One region of the Rossellomorea sp. y25 genome, then DNA from elsewhere that is predicted to be linked to it. Evidence: predicted binding sites of a transcription regulator. Region 1 holds the regulator's gene; the other holds the start of a gene.
What was found. Region 1 encodes LexA, which represses DNA repair genes until DNA is damaged. Its sites were predicted from a motif close to CGAACATATGTTCG; they were not measured.

Region 1 (16,157 bases):
CTTATCCTTCAGGCTGATGAAAAAAGCGTTGATTTGGAATATGAACTGTTCATTGGAATTCGTGAAAGAGTGAAAGAATTCATTCCCCGCCTTCAGAAGCTTGCGAAGCTCGTAAGTGAATTGGACGTTCTTCAATGTTTTGCAACGGTCAGTGAAAAGCGTCATTACACCCGCCCTGTTTTTAATGACGAAAGAAGAATCCTGCTGAGGGATGGACGTCATCCAGTTGTGGAAAAGGTTATGGGTGCTCAGGAATATGTTCCGAATGACTGCTATATGGATCAAGAAAGAGAAGTCTTTCTTATTACAGGACCGAATATGTCGGGGAAAAGTACCTATATGAGACAGGTAGCTTTAACCAGTATTCTTGCTCAAATTGGCTGTTATGTTCCTGCGAGTGAGGCAAACCTGCCAATCTTCGATCAAGTATTCACACGCATCGGGGCAGCCGATGATCTGATTTCAGGTCAAAGTACGTTTATGGTTGAGATGTTAGAGGCGAGAAATGCGATCATCCACGCGACTCAGCAAAGTTTGATATTATTTGATGAAATTGGTCGCGGTACCTCCACTTATGATGGAATGGCACTTGCCCAGGCGATTATTGAATACATTCATGATCATATAGGAGCGAAAACCTTATTCTCTACTCACTATCATGAATTGACCGTTCTTGAAGAAGAACTACAAAAAGTGAAAAATGTGCATGTAAGTGCCATGGAACAGAACGGAAAGCTCGTTTTCCTTCATAAAATCAAGGAGGGGGCAGCCGACAAAAGTTACGGAATTCATGTTGCCGAGCTTGCTGAGCTGCCTAAGGTCCTGATAGAGAGAGCGAACGAAATCCTTCTTGAACTCGAGCGAAAGGAAGTGCCATCTTTTTCTAAAGAAGTGGCTGTAGCTAGGGAAACAGCTATTGATAAACAAAAACCAAATGAAGAAGAACTTGCCCAGCTTTCCTTCTTTACCGCAGAGAAACAGGAGAAAAAAGAAAATTTTACTTCTAAAGAGAAGAAATGCTTAGATGAGCTTAAAAAGCTGGATATTCTGGAGATGACTCCATTAGATGCAATGAACACCCTTTACGGAATCCAGAAAAAATTAAAAAACTAAAGGAGGTGAAACTGTGGTGAAAATATTTCAGCTTGATGATTCCCTCTCAAATAAAATTGCCGCCGGTGAAGTAGTGGAAAGACCGGCTTCTGTTGTGAAAGAGCTCCTTGAAAATAGCATAGATGCAGGCGGAACTGTGATCGAAATTCATATTGAAGAAGCAGGTTTACATTCGATACGAATCATTGATAATGGTGACGGAATTGAAGCAGACGATGTGAAGACAGCATTCAAACGCCATGCAACGAGTAAAATTAAAGACGAAAATGATTTATTCCGTATCCGTACTTTGGGATTTAGAGGTGAAGCCCTGCCCAGTATTGCTTCCGTTTCCCATTTTGTCCTGAAAACGAGCACGGGAGATGGTCCGGGTACATGTATCGAGCTTGAAGGTGGAGAAATTCATTCCCTTGAGAAAACGTCGTCAAGAAAAGGGACGGATATCACAGTTTCCCAACTGTTTTTCAATACACCTGCACGATTGAAATATATGAAAACCATTCATACTGAACTGGGAAACATTACGGATGTAGTGAACCGGATTGCCCTGGCGCATCCTAACGTTTCAATCAAGCTTCTGCATAACGGTAAATCTTTGTTACACACCAATGGTAATGGGGATGTCCTGCAAGTTCTGGCCGCTATCTATGGGATCGGAATAGCCAAGAAGATGGTGCCAATCCAAGTGAGCTCACTTGATTTCAAGGTAAAGGGCTATATCTCCCTGCCGGAGGTTACACGTGCCTCCAGAAATTATATTTCAACGATGATCAATGGGAGGTTTATAAAGAACTATGCTTTGGCGAAAGCGATCGGGGAGGGGTATCACACACTTCTTCCGATTGGGCGTCACCCTATCGTCCTTCTTAGCATAGAAATGGATCCGATACTGGTAGATGTGAATGTACATCCTTCCAAAATGGAAGTCCGCATAAGTAAAGAAAGTGAATTAAATACATTAGTTACTGAAGGAATCAAAAAGGTGTTTAAAAGAAGAGAATTGATTCCTTCAGGGTCCGTGGCACCAAGGGTTGTACAACCGAAATCAGAGCAAACGTTTATGAGCCTAGACCATTCGCATAAACCTCAACCGAAAGAAGAAAGTACGGGATTCAGAGGTGAGGTCCGTGAACGATTGCTTCCTAAGGAAGAGTTGGAAAAGCTTTATGAACCAGAACCACCAAGGGACGAATCCCATGAGGCAAAAATTCCTGTATCCGGTGAACCAGCAGTTCCGGACTTAATGGATTCCCTTGAGGAAGCAGTGGGATTCCAGGATACAAATGTGGAAGAAGTACTTGAAAAGGAAGGCCGCTCTCCTGGAGTTCCCCCGCTTTATCCTGTCGGCCAAATGCATGGTACGTATATCTTCGCCCAAAATGATCGTGGCCTATATATTATTGACCAACATGCAGCTCAAGAACGAATAAAATATGAGTTCTTTAAAGAAAAAGTGGGAGAGGTTGCGAAAGAGCTCCAAGAACTCCTGGTCCCACTTACTCTTGAATTTTCTACAGACGAGTATATTAAAATTAATGAATACCGCCATCTTCTGGAAGACGTTGGTGTGTTTCTGGAAGAGTTCGGCTACAATAGCTTTATTGTCAGGGCTCATCCTCAATGGTTTCCAAAAGGGGAAGAACAGCAAACCATCGAAGATATGATCGAACAGGTGTTAAAAATGAACCGGGTGGATATCAAAAAGCTCAGGGAAGAAGCAGCGATTATGATGAGTTGCAAAGGTTCGATCAAGGCAAACCATCATTTGCGAAATGAGGACATGCAAGCTTTACTGGATGAACTTAGAAGGACCAGTGATCCATATACCTGTCCCCACGGTCGACCGATACTTATCCACTATTCAACGTATGAAATGGAAAAGATGTTTAAACGTATAATGTAGGATCAGAACAGGGGGATGAACCAGCAGTAGTTCACCCCTGTTCTTTTTGTCTTTAACCAAAGTTGCTTTGGTGTTCTTTTTTAAGATGAAGATACTCTTCATCTTCTCTGGCAAGCTTCCACTTTGTTTCGAATACTGCTGCAGATGCAGCTTTCTCTTCGTCTATCTTTCTCTTCTTTAAATCTCCTTCTTTATTATACTTTTTCCCTCCTGGATAGTTGGCGTAACGTCGAGCTCTTGTATACCCCATTTGAAGAAACTTTCTGGCCATGTCCATTCCTACAAAATCATTTTCCAGTTTGTATTGGATAAACAACTCATATATCTTATTTGAAGATTCTTTGGCAATATCGGTGTTTTTAAAGCGCCAGTGGGGAAGGATTTCACTCTTATATGGTTCGACAAGTAATACACCCTGTTCCCCTCGTCCCACCCGATATTTTTCAGGCTGCTCCCGAAAATCAATCGTCTCGAAATCAAGATCATAATCAAATGCCATGTTCTTCACCTCCTGAATATCTTTTACCCCCCATGATCCATCGTCTAAACGAAGTTGTGTGCAGAAAAAAAGTTACCAGTAATAATGTTATGGTAACTAATTTCTTATTTAATAGCCCTTTCGTTTTTTACATATAGAATTTTTCAGAATGCATTTTAGTAGAAGGAATTCTTCTCACAAAAAGCTAATACTAAGATATAGTTATATTCAGAAAATTCAATATATGAAATAGGGGGAAATGGAATGAATGGAGGCATAGAGCTTCTAAGGGAGAAAAAGAATAAACGCCTTAAAATTATATTATGGACAGCGGGAACCATTCTGTTTATCATGCTTGGAGTCCTTATTTTTGCAAATTATTACATTGACAGATCGCTGCCTGTTACATCGGGTGCTATTTCATTAAAAGGTTTATCCCAAGATGTAGAAGTGATCAGGGATAAAGACGGCGTGCCCCATATTCTTGCTCAAAATGAAAAAGACCTTTATATGGCACAGGGTTATGTACAGGCGCAGGATCGTCTATTTCAAATGGACCTAAGCAGAAGACAGGCTTCGGGGCGATTGAGTGAAGTGGTCGGTGAGAAAGCAATTGATCGGGACAAGTTCTTCCGGACATTTGGTTTGCGGAGGGCAGCGGAGGTTTCATTTGCCGCATATCCGGATGAAGCCAAGCAGCTTCTCGAATGGTATGCCGATGGGGTAAACGCTTTTATGCAAGAAGCCACAGATGAAGGAAGGCTCCCTATTGAATTCACTCTGCTTGGCTATAAACCTGAAAGATGGACTCCCATCGATTCATTAACCATCGGTAAGTATATGGCATTTGATTTAGGGGGCCACTGGCAAGGACAGGCTTTCCGGTACTGGGCATTAGAAAACCTGCCAAAAGATAAAGCGTATGATTTGTTCCCTTCATACCCTGAAGACGCTCCTACCATCCTATCAGAAATAGGAGAAGTTCAGGTTGATATGGAGCAATCATTTGCCAGTGCTGTCATTCCACCGGAGTTTAATGGGAGCAACAACTGGGTGGTAAGCGGAGAGAAAACAGCCAGTGGTAAGCCCTTTCTAGCAGACGATCCCCACCTCTCATTGGGAACTCCTTCCATATGGTATCAGATGCACCTGGAATCACCACAAGTCAATGTGAGTGGAGTGATTTTTGCCGGTATTCCAGGGATCATCCTTGGTCATAATGAGCAAATTGCGTGGGGGGTAACAAATACGGGACCTGATGTTCAGGACTTATATGTAGAAAAACAAAATGATGAAGATCCTTCTCTGTTTTTATATGATGAAAAGTGGGAAAGGGCAACGATCATAGAAGAGCCCATTAAAGTAAAAGATGGTGACACCATTCCTTATAAAGTCACAATCACAAGACATGGACCGGTGATTTCAGAGTTTTCTCATCAAAATGAGAGTGGAAAGGTGCTTTCAATGAGATGGACAGCACTTGATCCAAGTCTGGAACTTCTCGCAATCCTTAACATCAATAAGGCAAAGGATTGGGATGAATTTGAAGAAGCCTTAAAGGACTTCCATGTTCCTACCCAAAATTTCGTATTTGCCTCAGAGGATGGGACGATTGCGTATAAGGCAAATGGGAAAATTCCAATCAGGAAAAAAGGGGACGGACTTCTCCCTGTTCCCGGGTGGGATCCTGATTATGAATGGGAAGGATTTATACCATTCGAAGAGCTTCCCAAAGTCATCAATCCAGAATCGGGTTTCATTGCAACAGCAAATAATAAAGTGGTTTCCGAAGAATATCCATATCACATTAGTCATCACTGGGCTCAGCCATATCGGTACATGAGAATATCTGAGTATTTAGAAGCAAAAAAGGATATCGCTCTTTCCGATATGAAAGACCTTCAAATGGATCAGATGAATTTACATGCACGTGAAATGGTTCATATTCTGATTGAAGATATGGAAAGCGGCTCATTAACAGCTAAAGAAAAAGAAGCTGTTGAGTTGCTGAAGTCCTGGAACAATAAAGATGATAAAAAACTAGCTGCTCCACTTGTTTTTCACCAATGGATGAACGAAATTTCCACTGGTCTATTTAAAAAGGAAATTCCAAAAGATATGATGAAACTGTTTGAAGGCCGTCAAAGTGTCGTGGATGAACTCATTCGGAAGGCTCATAACGGAGAGGAATCTCAGTGGTTTGTGGACAGGGGAGGATACAAGACTTTCCTGACAGCTTCACTTACCCAAGCATTAGACGAGCTGGAAGAAGAATATGGTTTTTCAATGAACGAGTGGGAGTGGGGAATGTATCATAGAGTATACTTTGAACATCCTTTATCGGGAGCATCTTCAGTTTTGAAATGGTTCTTAAATGACAGAGATCCTGTGGCAGTGGGAGGAAGTAGAGTGACGGTGGGAGCTGCAAGCTATAATGAGAGTGGAATCGTCAATCATGGTGCTTCATGGAGATTTGTTATCGATACAGAGAACATGAACAATGGCTTTCATATTGTAGGCCCTGGACAAGCGGGTCATTATAAGAGTGAATGGTATCATAATCAAATTAATGCATGGATTAATGGTGACTATCATGGAACCTCAATCTCCAACCCAAGTGGAGACACGTTAAAATTAAAAGCAGAATAACTAACTAAAACTGCTTGAAGGATTCCTTCAAGCAGTTTTACCTGTTCCATAAACGGGTACATTGACATCAATAAAGAAGGGAGGCAGAAAAAGTTTAATCTCTGAGAATAATAATAAAAGAAATGGACAAACTAGCAAGATGTGATTTCACAACATCTATCATTATGGTACGATAATATGTAAAGAATCATTTACATAGAAAGCAGTGAACGTATGACAAGATATGAGAAAGAGAAAGTGATTGTTCTTATTGGTCCGACTGCTGTAGGGAAAACCAATACAAGTATAGAACTTGCAAAGAGGTTTAAAGGGGAAATCATCAGTGGTGACTCCATGCAAATCTATAAAAGAATGGATATCGGTACCGCTAAAATCACCCCCGAAGAAATGGAAGGCGTCCAGCATCATTTACTTGATATTAAAGATCCTGATGAATCCTTTTCTGTAGCTGAATTTCAGCAGCTTGTCCGAAAAAAAATATCGGAAATACACTCTCATGGGAATATCCCTCTTATAGTAGGGGGGACAGGACTTTATATTCAGTCTGTTCTATACGATTATCAATTCACTGAAACTCCAGGTGATGAACACTATCGCGAGGGGCTGGAAGCAAGCCTAGAGAAGAATGGTTCCGGGTGGCTTCACGATCAGTTATTATCCGTGGATCCCGTATCAGCAGGGAATATTCACCGGAATAATACCCGCCGTGTTATTCGAGCATTGGAAATCTATCATTGTACTGGCAAGACAATGTCTGAGTATCAAGAAGCGCAATCCCAGGAGCTGCAGTACGATGTTGCTTTAATTGGATTAACCATGGATCGGGATAAACTTTATAAAAGAATCAACCTTCGTGTTGACTTAATGATGAAACAGGGTCTATTAGAAGAAGTTAAAGGGTTATACGATGAAGGTATAAGGGATGTTCAGTCTGTTCAGGCCATCGGATACAAGGAGCTTTATGATTATTTCGATGGTGAAGTCAGCTTGGAACGAGCAACAGAAAACCTAAAGCAAAATTCCAGAAGGTATGCAAAGCGTCAACTGACATGGTTCAGAAATAAAATGGATGTGGCCTGGTTCGATATGACAGATGAGAATCAGCACGCCGAAATTATCGAGGATATTTCAGAATTTATTGCAGGAAAGCTTCAATTAAAGTCGAATAAGTAATGTAGAGATAGAAGAGGAGGACTAACCATGAAACAATCCATTAATATCCAAGATCAATTCCTTAATCAATTGAGAAAAGAAAGCTCACTATGTACGGTATTTTTATTAAATGGCTTCCAAATCCGTGGTCAAGTGAAAGGTTTTGATAACTTTACCGTGCTGTTTGAATGCGATGGAAAACAGCAGCTTGTATATAAACATGCCATTTCAACATTCGCTCCACAGCGTAATGTCCAAATAAATTTTGAAGAGACAACCAATTAATTGTGAAAAAGCTTTCGAAAGCTGCCTCTAGGGGCAGCTTTTTTTGTAGTTATTATCGGATCCTTTTCTCATAAACGCCATGAATCTGAGTAAGGATTAACAGAATTAGTTAATGAAAAGAAATGTAATTGAATAGGATGATAAGAGAGGCTTTTTTTACGTCCCTCACTTACAATGCTACAAACTAGTTTTTAACAGCTATATAATGATGAACCTGTTGTAACATAAACGAAGCAAAACACTCCGTATTTCTTTTTATTTCTCGGGAAAGCGCAGGAATAGACAGAATTCTTCATATTTGTCGAAAAAATAGGTGAAGTATAGGCGTTTGTCACCCTAAAATCCTCAGGAGCGTATACTGTCTTTAGAATAGTGAGGTGAAACCTTTGGATCAACCAATGAGAATGAAAAATAATGGTCAAATCAGCATTGTATTGAATTCTCAAAAACGGAGTTCAGTACGAGATACGTTGAGGCATGAATCTCTTCCTCAGTCTCTCCCTCAAGAGCATGTCGCTTTAAAAGAAATAGAAGAAGAACTCGGATCTCTTGTGGGAATGGAAGAAATGAAAAAAATGGTGAAAGAAATTTATGCATGGATATATGTCAATAAGAAACGTGAAGCAATGGGGTTGAAAGCAGGAAAACAAGCACTTCATATGATGTTCAAAGGAAACCCCGGTACAGGTAAGACGACCGTAGCAAGAATCATTGGAAAACTGTTCTTGAAAATGAATGTACTTTCTAAAGGACATTTAATAGAAGCAGAGAGAGCTGATCTGGTCGGTGAATATATTGGACACACAGCTCAAAAAACAAGAGACCTTGTCAAAAAAGCCCTAGGAGGCATTTTATTTATTGATGAAGCGTATTCTCTCGGCAGAGGCGGAGAAAAGGATTTCGGGAAAGAAGCGATTGATACACTTGTCAAACATATGGAAGATAAGCAGCATGAATTTATCTTGATTCTGGCAGGATATTCGAGGGAAATGGATCACTTTCTCACCTTGAATCCAGGACTGCAATCACGATTTCCTCTCGTATTTCATTTTCCTGATTATTCAGTTGATCAGCTGATGGAAATTGGCAGAAGGATGTTAGAAGAGAAGGAGTATTTATTAAGTCACGATGCAGAAAGAAAGATAAGGGAGCATCTTCATTCAGCTAAAAATACACTATCTCCCATGGCATTTTCAAATGGAAGATATGTACGGAATGTATTAGAAAAGTCAATCCGTGCTCAGGCAATGCGCCTCCTAATGGAAAATTGCTATGATCGACATGATTTATTAACCATTCGCAGCAATGATCTGGTGTTTAACAAAGCTTCTTCTGAATGACCATACTTAGTAAACAATAAGAATCTAAGAATCTATGAAAAAAATGCATTCATAAAAGAATGCATTTTTTCATTAAACATGTGCTCTTAAGCTCCTATTCGGCAACCTCCATTTATATAAGTAGGAAAGTACTCGCAACGTCGTGGTAATGATGAATAAAGAGTACAGTTCAAAGGCTGAATGGACAATTCCCAGTCCAATGGCCGCTCCACAAAGAACCGCCCACACAGCATAAATCTCTGATCGAAGCACTAACGGTTTCCGGCCGGCAAGAAGATCGCGAATGATTCCACCGCCGCTTCCCGTCAATACGGCTGCCACAATGACAGCACTTATCGGGTGATTCATTTCAGAAGCGTATAGTGCTCCTTGGATGGCGAAGGCTGATAGACCTATTGCATCAAAGAAATTCCCCCATTTTCTCCAATGCTTAAGGAGATTATTAGGGAAAAGAAAAACGGCTGTTATAGATAGAAGGGCTATCTGAAATAACATGCCTTGTTCCCACAGAGCGGAAACAGGGACGCCGATCAATAAGTTCCGAATGGCACCTCCACCAAATGCTGTGACAATTCCTAATATATAAACACCAAGTATATCGTATTCCTCTTCCATGGCAATGATAGCTCCTGAAATAGCAAAAGCAATGGTACCAATAATGCTCAATACTTCCCATGTCATACACATTCCTCCTAACCCTATTACAATATGCTACATGCCAGTATGTAGAATGTGAGCGATGTTTTGTTTATTCAAACATACTGATTTTAACACGTTTGCACTTAATTGCAACCATTTTTCATTACCTTTTACATAGAGTTTACGAGACGAATTTGGTATGATGAAAATGATAATGAAACGTACAGAAAGAAGGATGTTTATTGAAGAATGAAGTGAAGGAAAAAGTCATTCTTGTTGGGTGTCAACTGGAGGAAGAAGACTTGCGTTTTCAGTATAGTCTAGACGAGCTTGAAGAGTTGACGGAAACGGCTCAAGGTCAGGTTGTGGCTATATTAACTCAAAAGCGGGATCGCGTTCATCCTGGTACATATATAGGAAAAGGTAAAGTGGAAGAGCTGGCCCTTTTAGAAGAACAATTAGAACCGGATATTATCATTTTTAATGGTGAACTATCTCCGAGTCAAATCAGGAATTTATCAAAAGATTTAAATGCAAGGGTGATTGATCGTACTCAGCTGATCCTGGATATTTTCGCTGGGCGCGCCCGTTCAAGAGAAGGGAAATTACAAGTAGAACTTGCTCAACTTCAATACCTTCTTCCTCGATTAATCGGTCAAGGGGCGTCTCTCTCAAGGTTGGGAGGAGGAATTGGTACAAGAGGGCCGGGTGAAACAAAGCTGGAAAGTGACCGTCGTCATATTCATCGCAGAATTGATGACATTAAGAAACAACTGCAGATCATAGTTGAACACAGAGAAAGGTATCGTGAACGGAGAAAGCGTAACAAAGCCTTTCAAATAGCATTGGTCGGCTATACAAACGCAGGCAAATCGACTTTGTTTAATAGAATCTCATTAGCAGATTCTTATGAAGAGAATCAACTCTTTGCTACATTGGACCCGATGACAAGGAAGATGCCCTTGCCCAGCGGATACACGGCATTACTTACGGATACTGTCGGATTTATCCAAGATCTCCCGACTACATTAGTAGCGGCGTTTCGCTCTACGCTGGAAGAGGTAAAGGAAGCGGATCTTCTTCTCCATGTTGTGGATAGTTCAAATCCGGATTACAGTCAGCACGAAAAGACCGTTCAAGCTTTATTAGAAGACTTGGACATGAATGGACTGCCTCAGCTAACGGTATACAATAAGAAAGATGTAATGGACCCTGACTTTGTTCCGAGTAGTGAATGGGATCATATAATGATCAGTGCCTTAAACGAACACGATCGCGGGCAGCTTTTATTAAAAATAGAAGAAATCGTGAAAAAACATATGACATCTTATCATGTATTCATTCCAGCGAGTGAAGGGAAGGCCCTTTCACAATTAAAGAATGAAACCATCTTAAGAAAACTGGAATTTATAGAGGAAAGCCAGGTTTATGAATTGACGGGCTATCACTTGGAAGATCATCCAATCGCAGGAAACATCAAGAAATTTCAAAGGTAGAAGGGAAACAAAAATCTCATGTATGAACAATTAGTGCACGGAACCATTCTAAAGCCACTGGTAACAAAAGTTGAAGCAAGCATTAAAGAAATTCATAAACAAATAGAAGAAAGAGCGGAAAAAAACCAGTTTAATGTACTTAGATCTTTTCAAAAGCATCGTGTAAGTGATTCTCATTTTATTCCTTCCACAGGATATGGGTATGATGATGCAGGGAGAGACACATTAGAAAGTATTTATGCAGATGTATTTGGGGGAGAAGCGGGACTGGTGAGACCTCAGATCATATCAGGCACTCATGCAATCTCAATCGCCTTATTTGGTGTACTTCGACCTGGGGACGAACTGGTGTATATAACGGGAAAACCATATGATACGTTAGAAGAAATTGTTGGTATTCGCGGAGAAGGGACCGGTTCTCTGAAAGACTTTCAGATTGGCTATCAAAGTGTTGATTTACTCGAATCAGGAAAAATCGATTTTGAAAAAGTGGCTAAAACGATTTCTTCCAAGACAAAAATGGTAGGGATACAGCGGTCTAAAGGATATGCCAATAGACCTTCATTTACTCTAGATGAAATCAAAGAAATGATTGATTTCGTTAAAGAAATTAACCCTGAAATCGTCGTCTTTGTAGATAATTGCTACGGAGAATTTGTTGAAGAAAGAGAGCCTTGTCACGTAGGTGCAGACTTAATGGCCGGTTCCCTTATTAAAAATCCTGGTGGCGGCCTTGCTAAAACAGGAGGATATATCGTTGGGAAAAAAGGATACGTAGATGCATGTTCATATCGAATGACCTCACCTGGCATAGGGGCCGAGGCCGGGGCATCTCTTTACAGTTTGCAAGAAATGTATCAAGGCTTCTTTTTGGCGCCACATGTGGTGGCACAGTCATTAAAGGGTGCCGTCTTCACATCCGCTTTCTTAACGGAGCTTGGCATGGATACAAATCCAAGTCCTTATGCACAACGAACAGATTTAATCCAGTCGGTACAATTCAATGACAGAGATAAGATGGTTGCATTTTGTCAGGCAATCCAGTTTGCATCCCCTATAAATTCTCATTTCACTCCATATCCCAACTATATGCCTGGCTATGAAGATGACGTCATTATGGCCGCAGGAACATTCATACAAGGTTCCAGCATTGAATTATCTGCAGACGGACCGATAAGACCACCTTACGTAGCGTATGTCCAAGGGGGGTTAACTTACGCCCATGTAAAAATCGCCGTTTGCATAGCAGTAGATAATTTGATTGAAAAAGGTTTAATCACTGTTGCGAACGGATAATAAAGTAGTAATTGGATAGTCTAATTTTGACTATCCCTTTCTTTTGATTTCTTATGTAAGAAAATCTAACATATGATTGACAGATCTCCTTACATTACATATAATAAGGTCAAGAAGGAAAGAAAAGGAGGAATCAAGATGAGCGGAAGTGAAATTCGTCGAACGATGGCATTATTTCCTATTAGTATTGTCATGCAGCTCACGGACTTAACGGCTCGTCAGATTCGCTACTATGAAGAGCATCAGCTGATCAACCCTGCACGTACTGAGGGGAATCGCAGGCTCTTTTCCTTGAATGACATTGATAAGTTATTGGAAGTAAAGGATCTGTTAGATCAAGGCATCAACATGGCTGGGATTAAGAAGATATTTGCTGTATCCAGTCATAATGAAAGTAAAGTGGTATCTGACGTAAGTAATGAAAAGGAAGAAAAAGCACGACAAGATCTATCTGATGACGAGCTGCGTAAATTACTCCGAAATGAATTGATGCATTCTGGTCGATTTACTAAAGCATCTTTGCGTCAAGGTGACATGTCTCGCTTTTTTCATTAAATAAAACCTTTAATAATCTTGAGGAGGAAATACGTAAATGGCAAAGTATACTAGAGAAGATGTTCTAAGATTAGCGAATGAAGAAGGTGTAAAGTTCATTCGACTGCAATTCACTGACATTCTGGGGACGATTAAGAACGTAGAAATCCCTCTGAGTCAACTTGAAAAGGCATTAGATAACAAGATGATGTTTGACGGATCTTCAATTGAAGGATTCGTTCGTATCGAAGAATCAGATATGTACCTATTCCCTGATTTAGATACTTGGTTAGTATTCCCATGGACAGCTGAAAAAGGAAAAGTAGCCCGTCTAATCTGTGATATCTACAATCCAGATGGCACTCCATTCGAAGGAGATCCGCGTAACAACTTAAAGCGCATCTTAAGCCAAATGGAAGAGCTGGGGTTTACTGACTTCAATCTAGGACCTGAGCCAGAATTCTTCCTCTTTAAATTAGACGTAAACGGTGAGCCGACATTAGAATTAAACGATAACGGTGGTTATTTCGATTTAGCTCCTACAGATTTAGGGGAGAACTGCCGTCGTGATATCGCATTAGAACTAGAAGAAATGGGCTTTGAAATCGAAGCATCTCACCACGAAGTTGCTCCTGGTCAACATGAGATCGACTTTAAATATGCAAGTGCATTAAGAGCATGTGATGATATCCAAACATTTAAACTAGTAGTTAAAACGATTGCACGTAAGCATGGTTTGCACGCTACATTCATGCCAAAACCACTATTTGGTGTAAATGGATCAGGAATGCACTGTAACATGTCCCTATTCAAAAATGGGGAAAACTCTTTCTTTGATGAAAAGGGAGATTTGCAATTAAGCGATACAGCTCGTCAATTCCTTGCAGGTATCATTAAACATGCCACTGACTTTACAGCGATCACGAACCCGACTGTAAACTCATACAAACGTTTAGTACCTGGATATGAAGCTCCTTGTTATGTTGCATGGTCTGCTCGTAACCGCAGCCCATTAATCCGTATCCCTGCTTCTCGTGGATTAAGCACACGTGTAGAAGTTCGTAGTGTTGACCCGGCGGCTAACCCATACCTGGCGATGGCTGTATTACTGGCAGCTGGATTAGATGGAATCAAAAATAATCTTCCAGCTCCTAAGCCAATCGACCGCAACATTTATGTCATGGACAAAAAAGAGCGTGAAGAAGCAGGAATCGTAGATCTTCCAGCAACATTACACGCTGCATTAGAAAACCTTAAAACAAATGAAGTAATCGTTAAATCCCTTGGAGAACACATCTTCGAACACTTCGTTGAAGCGAAAGAAATCGAATGGGATATGTTCCGTACACAAGTACACCCATGGGAGCGCGAGCAATACATTCAAATGTATTAATCCTTAAACAGTGGGTCGTAGCAAAAACGCTACGACCCACTGCTTTTTTATTCTTTAATAGTCTTCCAAATTACATAAAAAATTAAGCCGCTATTAAACATAGCGGCTTAAACCTATTAATGTACTTGACGATAAACTCCGACAACTTTTCCTAAAATGGATACATTTCGTAAAATGATCGGATCCATTGTTGAATTCTCTGGTTGTAATCGAACATAATCCTTTTCTTTAAAGAAACGTTTTACAGTCGCTTCATCTTCCTCGGTCATCGCTACGACGATATCTCCATTGTTCGCTGTTTGCTGCTGACGCACGATAACGAAATCCCCATCCAAGATCCCGGCTTCTATCATACTATCACCCATGATTTCCAGCATGAAGACCTGTTCATCAGAAGGTGCCATACGCTCAGGCAGTGGAAAGAATTCTTCTACATTCTCGACAGCAGTGATGGGTTGACCTGCTGTAACCTTACCGATTAAAGGAACGTTCACAACTCGCTGGCGTGGAATCGTATCCTCTTCAAGATTTAAAATTTCGATGGCTCTTGGTTTGGTGGGATCCCGGCGAATGAGGCCTTTACTCTCTAACCTGGCCAGATGTCCGTGTACGGTGGAACTAGAAGCAAGACCAACGGCTTCCCCGATTTCCCGGACGGAAGGTGGATATCCTTTTTCTCTTACTGCAATTTTAATATATTCTAGTATGTCTTGCTGTCTTTTAGACAATTTTGTCATGTTCACGCACCTCTATTATAGATCTTATGTTCCCATTATAGCATGTCTTTCCAGCTGATACAAACATAAGTTCGAATTTCTGTTGACACCAAACGAATGTTCGTATTACAATAAAAATAACAAAACAGAACAAACATTCGTATGGAGGTATTTTTTATGTTATCACACATTTGGAATCGTTTCTCTTACATTATTATATTATTTGTTTTAGCGCTTTTTTCTGCAGCCTATTTACTATTTGTCATGGCAGATCAACCGTCTTATCAAAGTATCACCGTTCAGGATGGAGACACGCTCTGGACTATTGCCAAACAATATAATGAAGAATACTCTATGACAGTGGAAGAATTTATCGCTTGGGTAGGAGAGGAAAATAATCTCACATCATTCTCGATCAAGCCCGGTGAATCACTTGTGTTACCTATAGAAAATCCGACATTATCCACCCATTCAGATTATGAATTGGTTATGAACGAAGAATAGAGGGATAGAAGATGAAGGCAGTAATTTACTGCAGAGTAAGTACAAAGAAAGACACACAGGAAACATCTTTGGAACGTCAAGAAGAGGAATTAGTGAAATTAGCACAAGAACACCAATACGAAGTGGCTGCTATCATAAAAGATCAAGCAAGCGGTTTTGAATTAGATCGTCCTGGTGTTCTGGAACTTCTTGATTTGATTAAAGGTGAGTCGATTGCGGCTGTTCTCATACAGGACGAAACAAGGATTGGCAGGGGAAATGCAAAAATTGCCCTCATTCATTGTCTATTAAAAGAGGAAGTTAAGATTATTAGTCAAACACATAGTGGCGAGCTTCACTTATCTGAATCAGATTCCATGGTGATTAATATCGTGAGCATGGTTGAAGAATACCAAAGGAAACTCCATAATTTGAAAATCAGACGAGGAATGAAAAGGGCAGTGGAAAATGGTTTTCAACCTCATAAAAATCTAAAGAATAAAGGGAATCTAGATGGAAGAGAGCGGATTGAAGTACCCGTTGAGGAAATTGTCAGGTTAAGAAAGAATGAACTGACTTTTGCTGAAATTGCAGCTACACTAAGAGGGTTTGGGTATGACGTCTCCAAAGCTACCGTACATAGGCGTTTTAAAGAATATATGGCTTCATTGGAAAATGCG
Region 2 (16,157 bases), 780 kb from region 1:
CTTAATCTCCTCGTGAGTACCGATCTCCTCATAAGCCGATCGTGTGATGAGATTGAAGGCGCCGATGCCCATCCCTACCTTAGAAGAGGGATCATTTGCTTTCCAAGGTCTCTTATAAAAAGAAAAACCGAATAAGAAAAAAGCAACGAAGCTTTTTAACCAGAAGGATTGTGATTTAATATGTGGAGCCAGTGTCAGGTGATCCAGCTTCTGTGTTCGAAGCAGGGACACTGCTTTTGTCAGGATACTCGGATCGTTAAATATGACGTCGGCATCTGTGAAAAGGATGAGTTCTCCTTCTGATACCTGATACCCTTTATATAATGCCTGATTTTTCCCTAGCCATCCCTTTTCAAGTGAGTCGATATGAACTACGCTGATTCGCCTATCCATTTCGGCTAATTCTTCGAGTCTTTCCGTAGTCCCGTCCGTTGAACGATCATTGACGAGTATCCATTGGATCTGTTGATAATCCTGCTGCAGCTGAGATAGAATGCTGTCTGTAATCGTTTCTTCTTCATTTCTAGCTGGAACAATCACGGATAGGAGTGGTCCATTACTTGTTCTATGGGAAAGCTCATCAATGGAAGAGATGGTAGATACACCCCTCCACACAGCCATCCCGATAAAAATCCAGACAATAAGAACAGCGCATAGTAGAAGTAGTAGGAGGATCATTTGTCGACCTTCTTTTTTGCTTTGATTTTATCAATGAATAATGAAAATTGCGAATCATGGTGGGTTATAGCTTAGGACTGCTTCTTTAATTCTTTACCAAGTACCTCAGAACGGTTTTTCGCTGAAGAGACACATTGGAAAAACGCTTCTCTTACCTGATGGTCTTCCAATTTAGTGATCCCTGCCTCAGTCGTTCCACCTGGACTGGTCACGTTTTTCCTTAATTCCCGGGCTTCCAATCCGGATTCTTCCAGCATCGCACTTGCCCCTGCAATCGTTTGGTTAACGAGGCTTTTTGCGAGTTCCTCCTGCAAACCTAACTCTACTGCCGCATTCTTAAGTAATTCCGCGACATAGTAGATATAAGCAGGACCGCTGCCTGATAGGGCCGTTATAAGGTCTAATTGTTCTTCCGCTACTTCCACTGCTGTTCCGACGGATTGAAATAGTGTTGTCGTCCATTCTTTCTGGGAGTCAGAAAGGTTCCGGTTGAACGATACTGCCGTAGCTGATTTTCCCATGGCAGCACTCGTATTGGGCATGGCTCTTGCAATGGCTCCGTTAAAGGTGAGTTTGTCGCTAATATGTTCCATGGTGATCCCTGCTAAAACTGAAATGACCATCGTATTCCTTGAAAGGTGGGTCTTAATAGAATCTGCAGCCTCATGAAAGTCTTTTGGTTTCATGGCCAGAATGACGACGTCGTATGGTGAATCATGTTCTACATGACGCACACCGAATTCGTGCACGATTTCGTTTAATCGCTCTTGGTTGGCCCGATTGGTAACATGCACTTTTTCATTCTTCAGGACCCCTGATTTCAGTGCTCCACTCATTAAAGCGTAAGCCATCGATCCTGCTCCAATAAACAATGTCTTCATTCGTTCATTCCTCCTCCATTTTTGAAAAAAAAAACAGACCCTCTCATCCATAAAGGACGAAAGGGTCTGCTTCCGTGGTACCACCTTGTTTTGTTCATTCCAATGGACGAAATGAACACACTTCACTTCCATGTAACGCTGGAAAAACGTTCTGCTTTAAGACGCTCAAAAGGCAGGTTCACAAATAGAGGGGATGACGGTGCCTTTCAGCCGGTGGGCACCGATCTCTGACATCATCTATTCATTACTAGTCTTTATCATCGCTTTTTCTTTTAGTGTTATGTAAAATGATTTACCGATAGTAGACGTATATTATAGGTGATTATCATAGAAAGATAGCTTATTTGTCAAGTGTTTATTTCAGTCTATTCAATCATTTTAAAAATGACATTTGTTAGGAAAAAATGTACACTATTAAATGAAGAGTCATTCATTTTCTATTAACGTAAGAGTAATGAATTTCTAGACGGGAAGGGCACGTCGGTCCGATCTTCGCTGCCTCCCCTTTTTATTATGAAGAATGTGGTGAAAATATGACAACCTTAGTGAATAATATCGCAAAAATTACGCTGTCCACTCCTTTTGCCGTAGGGGATGTGAATGTTTATTTAGTGAAAGGGGATGCCTTGACCTTAGTGGATGCAGGGCCTCTTACAGAATCGGCCTGGGTACAGCTGACCGAGCAATTGTCCCTTTTGGGGTATACACCTCAAGATATTGATCAAATCGTTTTGACCCATCATCATCCGGATCATGCCGGCTTACTTGATCGGTTCTCTCCCTCTGTTAAAATTTTTGGGCACAAGTATAACAAGTTTTGGCTGCATCGTGATGACTATTTTCATGAAGTGTATGATCGCTTTTTCCTTCAATTGGGGATCGAATCGGGATTACCTCAAGAGTATCTCCAGTCAATTCATAAATTTAAGAGTCCTTTGAAATTTATGGGGAATCGAAAATTAGATAATGAAATAAGAGAAGGGGACGCCATTCCTGGAATGGAAGATTGGACGATCATTGAAACGTTAGGACATGCTCAGAGTCACTTATCCTTTTACCGGGAGAGGGATGGTGTTTTGATAGCCGGAGATCATATACTCGCGACTATTTCCCCTAATCCATTAATTGAACCACCGTTTGAAGGGGAAACCGAGCGTTCAAAGCCATTGCTGCAATACAATGATTCCTTGAAAAAGTTATTGGATATTCCCATTTCCCTTGCCTACACAGGTCATGGGGACAATATTAAGGATGTTCACGGGTTAATTCCGAGGCGATTAGGGAAACAGGATGAAAGAGCACGGGGTGTTCTGGAAATGATCAATGGTAACCGGCTGACCGTATTCGACATATGTAAGACATTATTCCCTTCCGTATATCGAAAAGAACTTGGTCTGACACTATCTGAAACAATCGGACAATTAGACTACCTGGAATCCCTTCACTACATAAAGAAAGAAATGGATGATGGAATCTATCATTATTTTACCTAGAAAGATGTGACGATAAATGAACAGTAGAATAAAAGGAAAAACCATTGTGATTACCGGTGCCTCTGGAGGAATCGGAGAACAAATGGCCATCAAAGTTGTAGAAAACGGCGGAAATCTTGCCTTGATTGCACGCCGTGTCCATTTGCTTGAAGCATTAAAAGAGAGGCTTATAACCGAATACAATTGTAAGGTGGAAGTGTATCCGTTAAATGTAACGGATTACGACGAAATCCCCCGTACATTCCAGGCCATCCTGAAAGACTTTGGCCCGATCCATGCATTGATCAATAACGCAGGGTATGGAATATTCCAGGAAGCACATGAAACATCATTTCAGGATGTGAAGGGAATGATGGACGTGAATGTTCTTGGACTCATGGCATGTACGGGAGAAGTCCTTCCCTATATGCGTGAACAAGGTTCTGGTCATATCATTAACATTGCCTCTCAGGCAGGTAAGTTCGCTTCACCAAAGTCGAGTGCGTACTCTGCCTCTAAGCATGCTGTGTTAGGATATACAAATAGCCTGAGATTGGAAGCCAAAAGATACGGGGTAAAGGTGACAGCGGTTAATCCTGGGCCGATTGCCACAGATTTTTTCTCCATTGCCGATGAATCCGGGACGTATGTGAAGAATGTAGAAAAGTTTATGCTTGATCCTGCATACGTCGCTCAAAAAGTCGTGGAAGCCCTTTTTACCAATAGGAGGGAAATCAATTTGCCACGATGGATGAATATGGGGAGCGTCATTTATCAACTATTCCCATCTTTTGTCGAAAAAGTAGGAAATAACCTTTTCTTCAAAAAATAGTGAAACCAAACCATACTCTCATTCGTCTAATCTAATAAGGGGGGAGTCTATGAAGAAGTGTTTGCCTGTTCTGATCATTTGTTTCTGTTTTCTATTTACCGGTTGTGGTCCTTCAACATCTGTAAGTACATCTCAAGCCAGCGCAAATTTCATAGGCTTTGTCACCCAGCTTGAAAGCGATCAAGTGCTTATTAATGATGTTTGGTTTTCTTTCAATGACCAAACCCTCATGAAGACAGACAAAGATAAAAAACTACATAAAGATGACATAGAGATAGGCAAAAAAGTGAGTGTGACGTTTGATGGTGAGCTCCAGGAGTCCTACCCCCGAAGAGCTTCTGCAGATCAATTGGTTTTTCTGACGGATCAACAAAGTAAAACCGAGGGTAGTGCGGTCAGATTAGTCATGAAAGATCCCCGGTTTTCACAGGTGGTCATCCAATCCGTTGAAAAAAATCCCACCGGCTTATATTCATTACGATTCAAAGATCTTTCCATCGACAGAGATGTCCATGTCATTGTGAATGTGGACAATAACCGGGTGATTGTGCCCATACATACATCTACAAAATGACAAAGAAGAAAGCATTGGTTTATAGACCAATGCTTTCTTCTTTGTGATCAAATGTTTTTATTTTCCCCAGCTGATCCAGGATCGCTATCGTTACGAGAGACGGATTCTCCATGTAAATGCGCTAACCTTTCGTATGTTCAAATTGTTAAAACGTCTTGTCAATCATCTTCATGATCCATTCTTCATATTTTCACCTCACCTTGAGGTTATACCGGACAAAATAAGGGTATGCATCATGGAGCGGGAAATATTTATGATTTTCTAGCCTAAACGGCTAGAATTTTTGTTTCGGAGGAAAACTATGACTATTGTTGGAAAAAGGATGTGGATGTATGATAGGGATTCTTTTGGCCCTGATCCCCGCAGTAGCATGGGGAAGTCTTGTGTTTGTAAGTGTAAAACTTGGAGGGAATGCTTATAGCCAAACGGTTGGAATTACCATTGGTTCCTTGCTGTTTGCCATAGGCATTTTCTTCATCAAATCACCGGAATTGACGTTATTTGTGTGGGGGATCGGCTTCATTTCAGGCGTCTTCTGGGCAGTCGGTCAAGTCAATCAGTTAGCGAGTGTAAAGTTCATCGGAGTTGCGAAAACCGTTCCGATTTCAACGGGAATGCAGCTGATTGGAACGACTCTTTTCGGCGTTCTAGTGTTTAAAGAATGGAAAACAACAGAGACGATCCTCCTCGGAAGCGGGGCCGTTTTAGCTCTTATTATTGGTGTTGTATTAACCTCATTCACTCAAAAATCCGAGGGTGATGATCAATCTCAGCTTAAAAAGGGTTTACTAACTTTATTGCTATCCAGCTGTGGATACATAGCCTATGTCGTCATTTTAAGATGGTTTGATATTGACGGCTGGGAAGCCATTTTACCACAGGCGATTGGAATGTTTATTGGGGCGGTTGTCATTACTTTCAGGCATAGGCCCTTTACAAAATATACTATACGCAATATTTTAACCGGTCTTATGTGGGCAACGGGGAATCTGGGATTGCTTCTGGCTCTTCCACGGATCGGAGTGGCTACAAGCTTTTCCCTATCTCAAACGGGAATCGTGATTTCTACTCTTGGAGGTTTGTTTTTCTTAGGTGAAAAGAAATCCAAAAAGCAAATCCTTCTCGTCATTGCAGGGTGTGTTCTTATCATTATCGGCGGTGTTCTATTAGGCTTTACGAAAGATTAAGGAGGAATGGATATGTATTCAGATCTGACAGGTAAGGTTGTCATTATAACCGGAGCTGCTACAGGTATAGGAAAGGCGATTGCTAAACGATTTGCCAGTGAAGGCTGCAAAGTGGTCATTAATTATTTCAAAGAAGATGAAAATCCGGAAGAACTAGTGAGGGAAATCGAAGAAGCAGGGGGAACAGCCTCCATTATTCAAGGTGATGTGTCAAAAGAAGCAGACGTTCAGGGCTTTGTCCATTTTGCGCACGACACGTATGGCCGTCTTGATATCTACGTGAATAATGCGGGAATCGAAAATGAAGTTCCGTCTGAAAACCTGCCTATTGAAGATTGGCAAAGGGTCATCAACACGAACTTAACAGGTACATTTCTCGGATGCCGTGAAGCTGCGAAATACATGCTCGATCATAACATCAAAGGATCGATCATCAATGTTTCTTCTGTTCATGAAATCATTCCGTGGCCTCACTTTGCGCACTATGCAGCCAGTAAGGGTGGAGTGAAATTATTAATGGAAAGTCTTGCGTTAGAATTCGCACCCGATGGAATCCGGGTAAACAATATTGCTCCCGGGGCCATTGACACTCCCATCAATGCCGAGAAATTTTCTGATCCTGAAAAGAAAAAAGGAGTGGAGAAACTCATTCCAATGGGCTATATCGGGGAACCCGAACAGGTGGCTTCCTGCGCAGCTTTTCTAGCCTCGGATCAGGCAAGCTACGTCACCGGAACGACACTCATCGCCGATGGGGGCATGACGAAATATCCAGGATTCCAAGCCGGGAGAGGTTGATGGGAAAATGGCCAAAATCACACGTTGATTTTGGCTTTTCTTATTTTTGGCAGAGTAAGTATTCTTAATCGACTATGGTGATAATCGGTGGTTTCTCTAAGTATTTCATGAAGTTCGGAACATCGTCTCCAACCGCTTTCCATTCTTCAGAATTAAACGCTTCTTTCATATCTGCTTTGTTTTCAAATTCGATCTCCGTTATTAAGTAGAGTGACAAATCCGTATTTTGATTGGATAACACCCGCTGTACATTCGCATTTTTTACATGAGGAACCTTTCCAGCTATCGGCATATGGGTGTTGAAGTAATATTCCTCGAACCCTTCCTGATCCTTTGGCTTTTCATACATCACAATCACTTTCGCCATGTTACTCCTCCTCGCCCTGACAATTTGTGTTCATTAGAATTTTAGCAATTATAGGAAAATGCGACTATGAATTTCATAACAAAAATATCGACAGAATTTGACTTTGGTGTGACCCTGATTGCTTGTCGCCCCAGGGCGAGCCCCTTCCGCTTTTCTTGATCCAGCTGCAGGGCTTAGAGGCTCGAGGTCATAAGTCAAACATACCAAAAAGGCAAAAAGCGCCTTTCCGGTATGTTCGCCTTATGCTTGTCGCCTCTAGGCAAAGCCCTTCCGCTTTTCTTGATCCAGCTGCAGGGCTTAGAGGCTCGAGGTCATAAGTCAAACATACCAAAAAGGCAAAGAGCGCCTTTCCGGTATGTTCGCCTTATGCTTGTCGGTCCTGCTCAAGCCGCCTCCGCTTTTCTTGTTATTCTCTCCATTTCCATTTATTTAAGTTGAAAGGGAACGTATATTCGGTTAGAATCATAGATATACTATATGAGAACGTTTGTTCTATTTTAGGTAAAATGGAGGACGAGGATATGACTGTCGATTACAGTGTGCTGCCACACCACAAGATTCTGTGCATCGATATGAAGAGCTTTTATGCTAGCTGTTCGGCTGTCATGCTGGGTCTTGATCCCCTTGAATGCCATTTGGCTGTAGTAGGGGATAGGGACCGCCAAGGAAGTATTGTGTTAGCGGCATCACCCAGGTTGAAGAAGGACTTTGGGATCAAAACGGGCTCGCGGATGTTTGAAATCCCAAAGGATCCGCGCATCCGGCTTGTAGAGCCGAAAATGGCGACGTATGTCAGGATATCGACTGAATTGACCCGGTTATTCCACCGCTACGTACCGAAAGATGCCATTCATACGTATAGCGTGGACGAAAGCTTTATCAAGATTGATGGAGCGACGAATCTCTGGGGAGATGCCACGACTGTTGCACGTAAAATCAGAGATGATATGGAAAGGGAGTTTCAGCTGCCGTGCGCCATAGGAATCGGTCCCAATATGCTGTTGTCTAAGTTGTGCCTGGATCTTGAAGCAAAAAAAGAGGGTATTGCCGAATGGACCTATGAAGACGTTCCGGAAAAGCTGTGGCCGCTATCGCCTTTACGTGAAATGTGGGGGATTGGCGGGCGCCTCGAAAAGACGCTCAATCGCATGGGGATTTTCTCTATTGGCCAATTGGCGCAGTATGACCTGGAGAAGCTGGAGGCCAAGTTCGGCGTTATGGGAAATCAACTCTATTACCACGCATGGGGAGTTGATTTATCTGAAATAGGAGCTCCGATCATGGATGGTCAAATCAGCTTTGGCAAGGGGCAGATCCTGCTTCGCGATTATAAGGAGAAAGAGGAAATCAAACGTGTCATTTTAGAAATGTGTGAAGAAGTCGCCAGACGCGCCCGCACCCATCGCAAGTCGGGGAGAACAATAAGCTTTGGCGTCGGTTACAGTCACGAAGAATTTGGTGGAGGGTTTCACCGGTCGCGGACCATCGAGGAGCCGACCAATATCACCATGGATTTATATCGTGTATGCCTGGAGTTATTCGAAGAGAATTACAACGGGAAAACTGTACGGAAAATCAACATCGCTCTTTCAAATATTGTAGATGATGGAGCCTTGCAGATTTCTTTGTTCGAGCCGAATCGATGGGAGAAGCGGGAGCTAGGGTATGTAGTGGACCGCATCCGAAATAAATATGGATCGGCAGCCCTTCTCCGGGCCGTATCCTATACAGAAGCAGGAACAGCAAGGCATCGTGCCCGCCTGGTGGGTGGACATAAATCGTAATAAATATAGGAGGTGAGAGAGTTGATCCGCGATCGAGGAAGAATCAAATGGACATCTATGATGCTGCCGGAGCATGTGAAGCTCCTAAGGGATTGGGCAAAGGAAGATACGCACGAGAAGAGGATCGAACTTGACGAGCAGGAACTGGTCAGGATGAATGAAGTCGTGTCAGAGGCGATGGAGTTTGGCAAATTGGTGTCGATTACTCACTATGTAAAGCACCGTCATCAATTATCGATTGGAACCGTTCACCACGTCGACTCACTGGAAGGGAAGCTGCACGTCGTAGACAGGTTCGAAGACGTACACTATATTCCACTTGCAAGCGTTGTGGACATTCGCTTTTTCGATTGACAGCCCCATGAAAAGAGAGACTTCACAAGGGTGAAGTCTCTCTTTTCATTCCATTTACTCTTCGTCCAATACTTTTTCTGCCCGCACACATGATTCGAATTTTCCTTTATGAGATGCGTCACAAAACGGCATGTTTGTAGATAAGCCACAACGGCAAAGGGTAAACACTTGTTTCGTTGGAAATACATTTCCGTCAGCGTCAATTAGCTCCACGTCACCGCTTACACGAAAAGAACCATTATCATTCACTTTAATTTGAGCTTTTGCCATGAAAAACCACCCTTTCTAGAAAATACAAAAGAATCCCCCTTATCGATAGTAAATTGAAAACAGGAAAAATGCAATATTCTAAAGGAAACAAATGAAATGTGATAGGATAAGGGATAGAGGAGGTCGTCGAATGAAAATCGAACTAACGAACGAAGCAACCCAAAAGATTCAAGATAGAATAGGGACCCAAAATGGTCACCTGAAATTGAAATACGATACAGAAGGCTGCGGCTGTGTTGTAAGCGGTATTCCTACCTTATGGTTTGTCCATCACCCTGTTGAAGGTGAAGATATAAAGATAGAAACGAACAGCTATCCGATCCTCGTAGAAAGATCAAAGATGGTTTTCCTCGATGAAAAACTGAAAATTGATTTTTCTTCACAAAGTAACACATTTCAATTAAAAAGCCCTGGGCAGATCATTAATGGGAGAATGAACTTTCTATTGTTTCCAGGGGAATAAATAGAAACGAAGCTGACTCTTAGGAGAATTTAAGGGTCAGCTCATTCTCCTTCATCAACTCCTCAAACATTCGGGCCAATGAAAGCCCAGTCGTCCACCCACCCATCGCATCCTCTACAGACCAGCACGCAGATAGGACCGAGTGACAAAACCCGTATTGAATCAACCGTTCATAAGAGAGGGAAAGAAGGGAAGCGATTGTCCGGGTCCTGTATTGAAGCAGTTCTAATGGCACATCCCATTTCTTCCATTCATTCAACATGAACTGAATGCAGTCATATTCTCTCTCGCCGATAAGCCCTTTAGGATCGATGGCCGTCCAGCCGGAAGATTCCGAGTAGAGAATATTTCCATGATGCAGATCACCGTGTAGAAGAAAGAGATCTGTGGAAGTACTGAGCAACTCAGGAAAGAGGTTTTCAGCTTTTAAGACGAGCTCTTCAGGTAAGGGTCCACTTCCTCCGTTGAATTTTTCACGCAGCCGCCCAATTCCATTTGACCAGGATTGAACGGTAGGGTATGCGTGAAGGATCGCGGGCTTATGCCATAAACGATGAGCAACACGGGACAATACATGCAGGACCTCTTTTTCATCCTCAACGGAGTGAAGGGAAGTGCCCGGTGTGAGGCGATCTAACAGGATCCACCCCTCTTCCTTATGAAAATCTATGACCTCCACCATGCCCTTCCCTTGGAAATCCTGAAGCGCATGAAACTCATTGGAAAAATCGTTGTTCGGATACCCGACCTTTAGAACGGCATCCCGTTCACGCCCGATCTGGACCGGCACCACAAAGTTATAGCTTAATGAAAAAGGCTCACTGAAGGTTAAATGGAACCGATTTTTTAAAGACTTCAGTAGATCTTCCACGTTCGAAATCCACACTGCACCTGAATCGCCATACATGGTTTGCATTTTTGATCTGAAATCAGTTGGAATCAAGAGACATCATCCCTTTCATTTAATACAAATTGGTGAAGAAACCGTTGAATCACTTGTTCATATTCCTCAGGGTTGTCATTATACGATTGAGCATGAGTGCCCCGAAAATCGAGAAACAGTTCTTTAGGTCCCTGTTTTTTTTCAAATAAATCCTTTGTCATTTGAGGAAGGATAAAGTCATCATTTGTGCTGTGGAGAAACAACACGGGTTTTCTGATGTTTTGAACAACCGATATCGGTGATAGATCCTTTAATGTGTAACCTTGTCGCAGCTTTAGGGTGCCGCCAACGAGGGGTAGGAGAAATTTTGCAGGCATCTTCACTTCTACGCTCATACGATAGGCAAGCTGTTCACCAAAGTCGGAAAAAGGGCAATCGGCAATATAAAAATCTGCCCGATCTTCCACACTGCCTGCATATAAAAGCAGAGTAGCTGCACCCATGGACTCCCCGTGGATTCCGAAGAAAACGTCCTCGCCTTCCCGTCGGATCAACTCATCTACAACAGCCTTTAAATCATATTTTTCAAAATATCCGTAACTTGTCGTCTTCCCGCCGGACTCCCCATGCCGGCGATGGTCATAAATCACAGCATTGAATCCTTGTTTGATGAAAAGGTTCATATACTTGATCGAATTCCACTTGTTTTCTGTAACCCCATGGGAAAAGATCATGAATTTTTTATGGGGGTGAGGCTTCACAAAAATCGCTTTAATGTCATATCCGTATTGTGAAGGGATCAGCACCTCTTCTTTAGGAAGTGAGGCATAATCCTCTTCTATCAGCCTGGTCGATCCTGTTTCACGAGACCGGATAAAGTCATCTCCCTTTTTCGGTAAGTACATAAAACGATTCGTAATGTAAATCCCAAGCAGCCCTATGGACGAAAGGGTACCGCCAAGGATGGCAAGTTTCTTTCTCATCTTCATCACCTCAAGCAAAATCATTCATACTCATATTGTAGCAAAAGGAGGAAAAAAGAGGAATTTTTGAACAGGGGAATACAAAGAAAAAGTGTCCCTTAAGAAGAGACACTTTCATGAATGGCTACTTACGATTTAGCATTTTGACCTTTAGTAGGATGAATGGCTTTTTCAAGTTCTTCCTTAGCCATCGGGTTAGAAACCGTATCTGAGTTAGGTTTGCCCTTTTGGCTGAAGCCTTTATCGCGTTTTTGACTCATGAACTCATCTCCTTCAAGTATTATCTACTTTAGAATGCTCGAAGGAGAAAGGTGGTATTCATGATTGATTCAATTCATGCAGACGGTAGTAACCGCTTTCAATGGGGCGGCTGACATGGGGCTTCACCAGCTGGATGGCAAGAGCCAGCTTCCCTAAATCAATTCCTGTGGAGATTCCCATTTCTTCTAACATATACACAACATCCTCAGTCGCTACATTCCCAGTTGCACCAGGAGCAAAAGGACAGCCCCCAAGTCCGCCGGCGGAAGTGTCAAAGCGGTCAACTCCCGCTTGTAATGCGGCAAAGATATTAGCCAGGGCCATCTTCCGTGTATCATGAAAATGTGCAGTAAGTAACGTATGAGGCAATTCCTGCTTCAGCAAAGCAAACAGTTCATGGGCTTCTAAAGGGTTAGCCCGACCAATCGTATCAGCGACGCTTAATTCGTCCACCCCTAAAGAAACAAATTTCTTACATAGAGAGAGGGTGTCCTCCGGTAAGATTTTTCCTTCATATGGACAGTAGAAAGCGGTAGAGATACAGGCTCTTACGAAGTAGCCCCGCTCTTTTAGCTCTGATATAAGAGGAGCCAGTCCTACAAGGGCTTCATTCGTTGTCTTGTTAATGTTTTTCTGATTAAAGGTGTTACTCACGCCTACGAATACTGCCACGGATCGGCAGCCTGTTTCATAGACTCGTTCAATCCCTCTTTGATTAGGAGCAAGGACAAAATCCCTGGAATCGATTGTCATGCAGGAGTCGACGATTTCACTGGCATCCTGCATTTGCGGAACCCATTTTGGAGAAACGAACGAAGTCAGCTCCATTTCCTTGATTCCTGATTGCTTCAGTCGGAAAATAAAATCCTTCTTTACATCAGTCGGAACAAAGTTCTTCTCATTTTGCAACCCATCTCTAGGGCCAACTTCAATAATCGTTGCATTTTTAGGTAAATTCATAATTTCCCTCCCTCTTTCATTTTAAGAAAATTTCGACAGATAAATCAATATAAAAATTTTTTGACGAATTTAGAGGGATTTAACCGCTTACATAGAATGAGTTAAAGTGGAACTGTTTTTAAAGGTAAGTAACATGCAGACTAATCAGTCAGAAGAGAAAGGGAGGAAGAAAGATGTCGAATGAAGTCGTCATTGTGAGTGCTGTCCGAACAGCCATCGGAAGCTTTAACGGATCTTTAAAAGGTATTTCAGCTCCGGAACTTGGAGCTATTGTGATTAAAGATGCCTTAGAGAAGGCTGGACTGAATGCAAGTGATGTAGATGAAGTGATCATGGGGAATGTATTGCAGGCAGGGTTAGGTCAAAATCCGGCTCGCCAAGCATCCATTAAAGCGGGACTGCCTGAGCAAGTACCTGCTATGACCATTAACAAAGTGTGTGGATCAGGATTAAAAACGGTTCACCTGGCAACCCAGGCAATCCTTGCAGGAGATGCGGATATTATTGTTGCAGGTGGAATGGAAAATATGAGTCAAGCTCCATATTTACTAAAAGGAGCAAGAGAAGGATACAAAATGGGAGACCAGAAAGTAGTCGACAGCATGATTTCCGACGGCTTATGGTGTGCCTTTAATGATTATCATATGGGTGTAACGGCAGAGAATCTTTGTGACCGCTACTCCCTTACACGTGAAGAACAGGACGAATTTGCGGCCTGGAGCCAGCAAAAGGCAGCTTCTGCGATTGAATCCGGCCGTTTTGAAGATGAAATCGTCCCCGTTTCTATCCCGCAGCGAAAAGGAGACCCTATTGTATTCAAACAGGATGAATTCCCCCGTAAAGGGTCGACTGCCGAGAAGTTATCCGGTCTACGGTCAGCCTTCAAAAAAGATGGCAGCGTGACAGCAGGTAATGCATCAGGTATCAATGATGGAGCCGCTGCAGTGGTCGTCATGTCGAAGAAGAAAGCCGACGAAATGGGCATTACCCCTCTAGTGACGATTAAAGGGAATGCCAATGCAGGTGTAGATCCGAGCGTCATGGGAATCGGACCTGTTGCAGCAGTGAAAAAAGTGTTGGAAAAAACAAAGCTGACAATTGAAGATATGGACTTGATTGAAGCAAATGAAGCATTTGCTGCCCAATCATTAGCAGTAGATAAAGAACTTCAATTTAAGAAGGATGCCCTGAATGTGAATGGGGGAGCCATTGCATTGGGTCACCCGATTGGAGCAAGTGGAACGCGTATCCTAGTTACACTGATTCATGAGATGAAGAAGAGAGACGTTCAGAACGGTTTGGCTACACTTTGCATCGGTGGTGGACAGGGCGTTGCGACTGTCGTTGAGCTCCACAAATAAATAAAGACCGCGAAAACTAGATTCGAGGAGGGAATACAATGAAAGAGGTATACACTTCATATGACGAAGCGGTGGCAGACATCCATGATGGAGCCACTTTAATGGTTGGAGGATTCGGTTTATGCGGAATCCCTGAAAAACTCATTCTGGCCCTTGTAGAAAAAGGTGTTAAAAATCTTACCGTCATTTCAAATAACTGCGGTGTAGATGACTGGGGTCTCGGCTTACTGCTCAAAAATAAGCAGATTGATAAAATGATTGGTTCTTATGTAGGGGAAAACAAAGAATTTGAAAGGCAGGTTCTATCTGGTGAGCTGGAGGTTGAATTGGTTCCTCAAGGTACGCTTGCTGAGAAGATCCGTGCCGGGGGAGCAGGAATTCCTGCATTCTACACGCCGGCAGGAGTCGGAACACCGGTAGCCGAAGGGAAAGAAACACGCACGTTTAATGGAAAAGAATATTTGCTGGAAGAAGCTTATACTGCAGACTTTTCCCTGGTTCGTGCGTGGAAGGCCGACAAGATGGGAAATCTGATCTACAACAAAACGGCGCAAAACTTTAACCCGATGATTGCGGCTGCTGGGAAAGTGACGATTGCTGAAGTAGAAGAGCTTGTTGAAATTGGGGAAATCAACCCGAATGAAGTGCATACACCAAGCATATACGTGCAGCGACTGATTCAAGCAGAGCAGGAAAAACGCATTGAAAGAAGAACAGTGAAACAATCATAGAAGGGAGAGTGGAACGGGATGGATCGTGCCAAAATGCGTGAAAGAATAGCAAGAAGAGCGGAAAAGGAAATTGAAGATGGTTTCTATGTCAACTTAGGAATCGGGATGCCTACACTGGTAGCCAACTACATTACAGAAAACAAACAGGTTGTTCTTCAATCTGAAAATGGATTACTTGGAATCGGACCTTATCCAGTTGAAGATGAAGTCGACGCTGACCTCATCAATGCAGGAAAAGAGACCGTTACGGCGATTCCAGGCTCCTCATATTTTGATAGTTCGGAGTCATTCGGAATGATTCGCGGAGGGCATATCAATATCGCCATCCTCGGTGGAATGGAAGTTGCCGAAAACGGGGACCTTGCCAACTGGATGATCCCAGGGAAGATGATCAAAGGAATGGGCGGAGCGATGGATCTCGTTCACGGAGCCCAGCGCATCATCGTCATCATGGAGCATGTCAATAAAGCAGGAGAGAGCAAAATCCTGAAAGAATGCACCTTGCCTCTGACAGGAAAAGGCGTCGTGCACCGCATCATCACGGATCGCGCTGTGATGGATGTCACGGATGAAGGATTACTGCTTCGTGAAGTAGCGAACGGCTTCTCCGTGGAAGATATCCAATCATCAACAGATGCGACATTGATCGTAGGGGAAGATGTGAAATTGGAAGCCTATTGAGTAGACAGAGCTGGTTAGAAGGGGCGAGTACCCCTTTTGACCGGCTTTTTTTGAGCCTGACTTTTGACTAAAATCATAAAAAGATTTATAACTATGACAGATAGGGGGAATCAGTACATGTCCAAGAAAAAGAAACAGGAAGCAGAAATGACCTTAAAGAATTCGATCAACCAGGATCTATTCGAACAATTAAAGCAGAAGAAGAAAGAGCTTGAAAAAGTAGAATCTGTGAAAAAGGAAGAAGAGCGTCTTAAAAAAATAGAAGAGAAAAAGCAGCGGGAAAAGAATAAGAGCTTTGAAGAGCTGCTGAATGAAAGCAGCATGGATTGGAAGAGTTACAAGGATTGATGAGGGATGTAAAAGTAGTACCTCATCAATCAGACTGGAAAGAAAAATTCGAAACAGAAAAGCGATCACTGGAAAAGATTCTCCCGGATTCAACCATCCATCATATCGGCTCGACGTCGGTGCCTGGCTTAGCCGCTAAACCGATTATCGATATCCTAATAGAAGTCCCTGACCTTGAGAGCATTAATGACAGGAAAGAAGAATTCAGCCAACTGGATTTTGTGGGAAAAGGGGAGAATGGTATCCCGAACCGTCGCTACTTTTATAAGGGAGAAGGGAATGAGAGAGC

Region 2: the regulator LexA is predicted to act here: its motif matches at 7,231-7,244, upstream of AAEM60_RS14605 (UV damage repair protein UvrX).

What each region holds. Positions count from the first base shown of each region.
Region 1 covers NZ_CP145886.1:2,096,111-2,112,267, forward strand. The annotation lists gene mutS (DNA mismatch repair protein MutS) at 1-1,113, shown strand, start outside; gene mutL (DNA mismatch repair endonuclease MutL) at 1,127-3,016, shown strand; gene AAEM60_RS10440 (DUF4385 domain-containing protein) at 3,069-3,515, opposite strand; gene AAEM60_RS10445 (penicillin acylase family protein) at 3,771-6,143, shown strand; gene miaA (tRNA (adenosine(37)-N6)-dimethylallyltransferase MiaA) at 6,357-7,316, shown strand; gene hfq (RNA chaperone Hfq) at 7,344-7,580, shown strand; gene spoVK (stage V sporulation protein K) at 7,967-8,920, shown strand; gene AAEM60_RS10465 (trimeric intracellular cation channel family protein) at 8,993-9,601, opposite strand; gene hflX (GTPase HflX) at 9,802-11,055, shown strand; gene AAEM60_RS10475 (methionine gamma-lyase family protein) at 11,074-12,351, shown strand; gene AAEM60_RS10480 (MerR family transcriptional regulator) at 12,490-12,906, shown strand; gene glnA (type I glutamate--ammonia ligase) at 12,944-14,278, shown strand; gene lexA (transcriptional repressor LexA) at 14,395-15,015, opposite strand; gene AAEM60_RS10495 (LysM peptidoglycan-binding domain-containing protein) at 15,172-15,498, shown strand; gene AAEM60_RS10500 (recombinase family protein) at 15,510-16,157, shown strand, end outside.
Region 2 covers NZ_CP145886.1:2,873,252-2,889,408, reverse strand. The annotation lists gene AAEM60_RS14645 (glycosyltransferase) at 1-678, opposite strand, end outside; gene proC (pyrroline-5-carboxylate reductase) at 750-1,559, opposite strand; gene AAEM60_RS14635 (MBL fold metallo-hydrolase) at 2,093-3,052, shown strand; gene AAEM60_RS14630 (SDR family oxidoreductase) at 3,069-3,863, shown strand; gene AAEM60_RS14625 (DUF3221 domain-containing protein) at 3,913-4,437, shown strand; gene AAEM60_RS14620 (GRP family sugar transporter) at 4,773-5,624, shown strand; gene AAEM60_RS14615 (glucose-1-dehydrogenase) at 5,637-6,422, shown strand; gene AAEM60_RS14610 (EthD family reductase) at 6,487-6,789, opposite strand; gene AAEM60_RS14605 (UV damage repair protein UvrX) at 7,311-8,573, shown strand; gene AAEM60_RS14600 (YolD-like family protein) at 8,595-8,927, shown strand; gene AAEM60_RS14595 (CDGSH iron-sulfur domain-containing protein) at 8,982-9,197, opposite strand; gene AAEM60_RS14590 (iron-sulfur cluster biosynthesis family protein) at 9,328-9,660, shown strand; gene AAEM60_RS14585 (aminoglycoside phosphotransferase family protein) at 9,680-10,603, opposite strand; gene AAEM60_RS14580 (alpha/beta fold hydrolase) at 10,600-11,526, opposite strand; gene AAEM60_RS14575 (hypothetical protein) at 11,655-11,786, opposite strand; gene AAEM60_RS14570 (hydroxymethylglutaryl-CoA lyase) at 11,845-12,747, opposite strand; gene AAEM60_RS14565 (acetyl-CoA C-acetyltransferase) at 12,921-14,108, shown strand; gene AAEM60_RS14560 (CoA transferase subunit A) at 14,147-14,839, shown strand; gene AAEM60_RS14555 (CoA transferase subunit B) at 14,858-15,520, shown strand; gene AAEM60_RS14550 (YqkE family protein) at 15,638-15,868, shown strand; gene AAEM60_RS14545 (GrpB family protein) at 15,847-16,157, shown strand, end outside.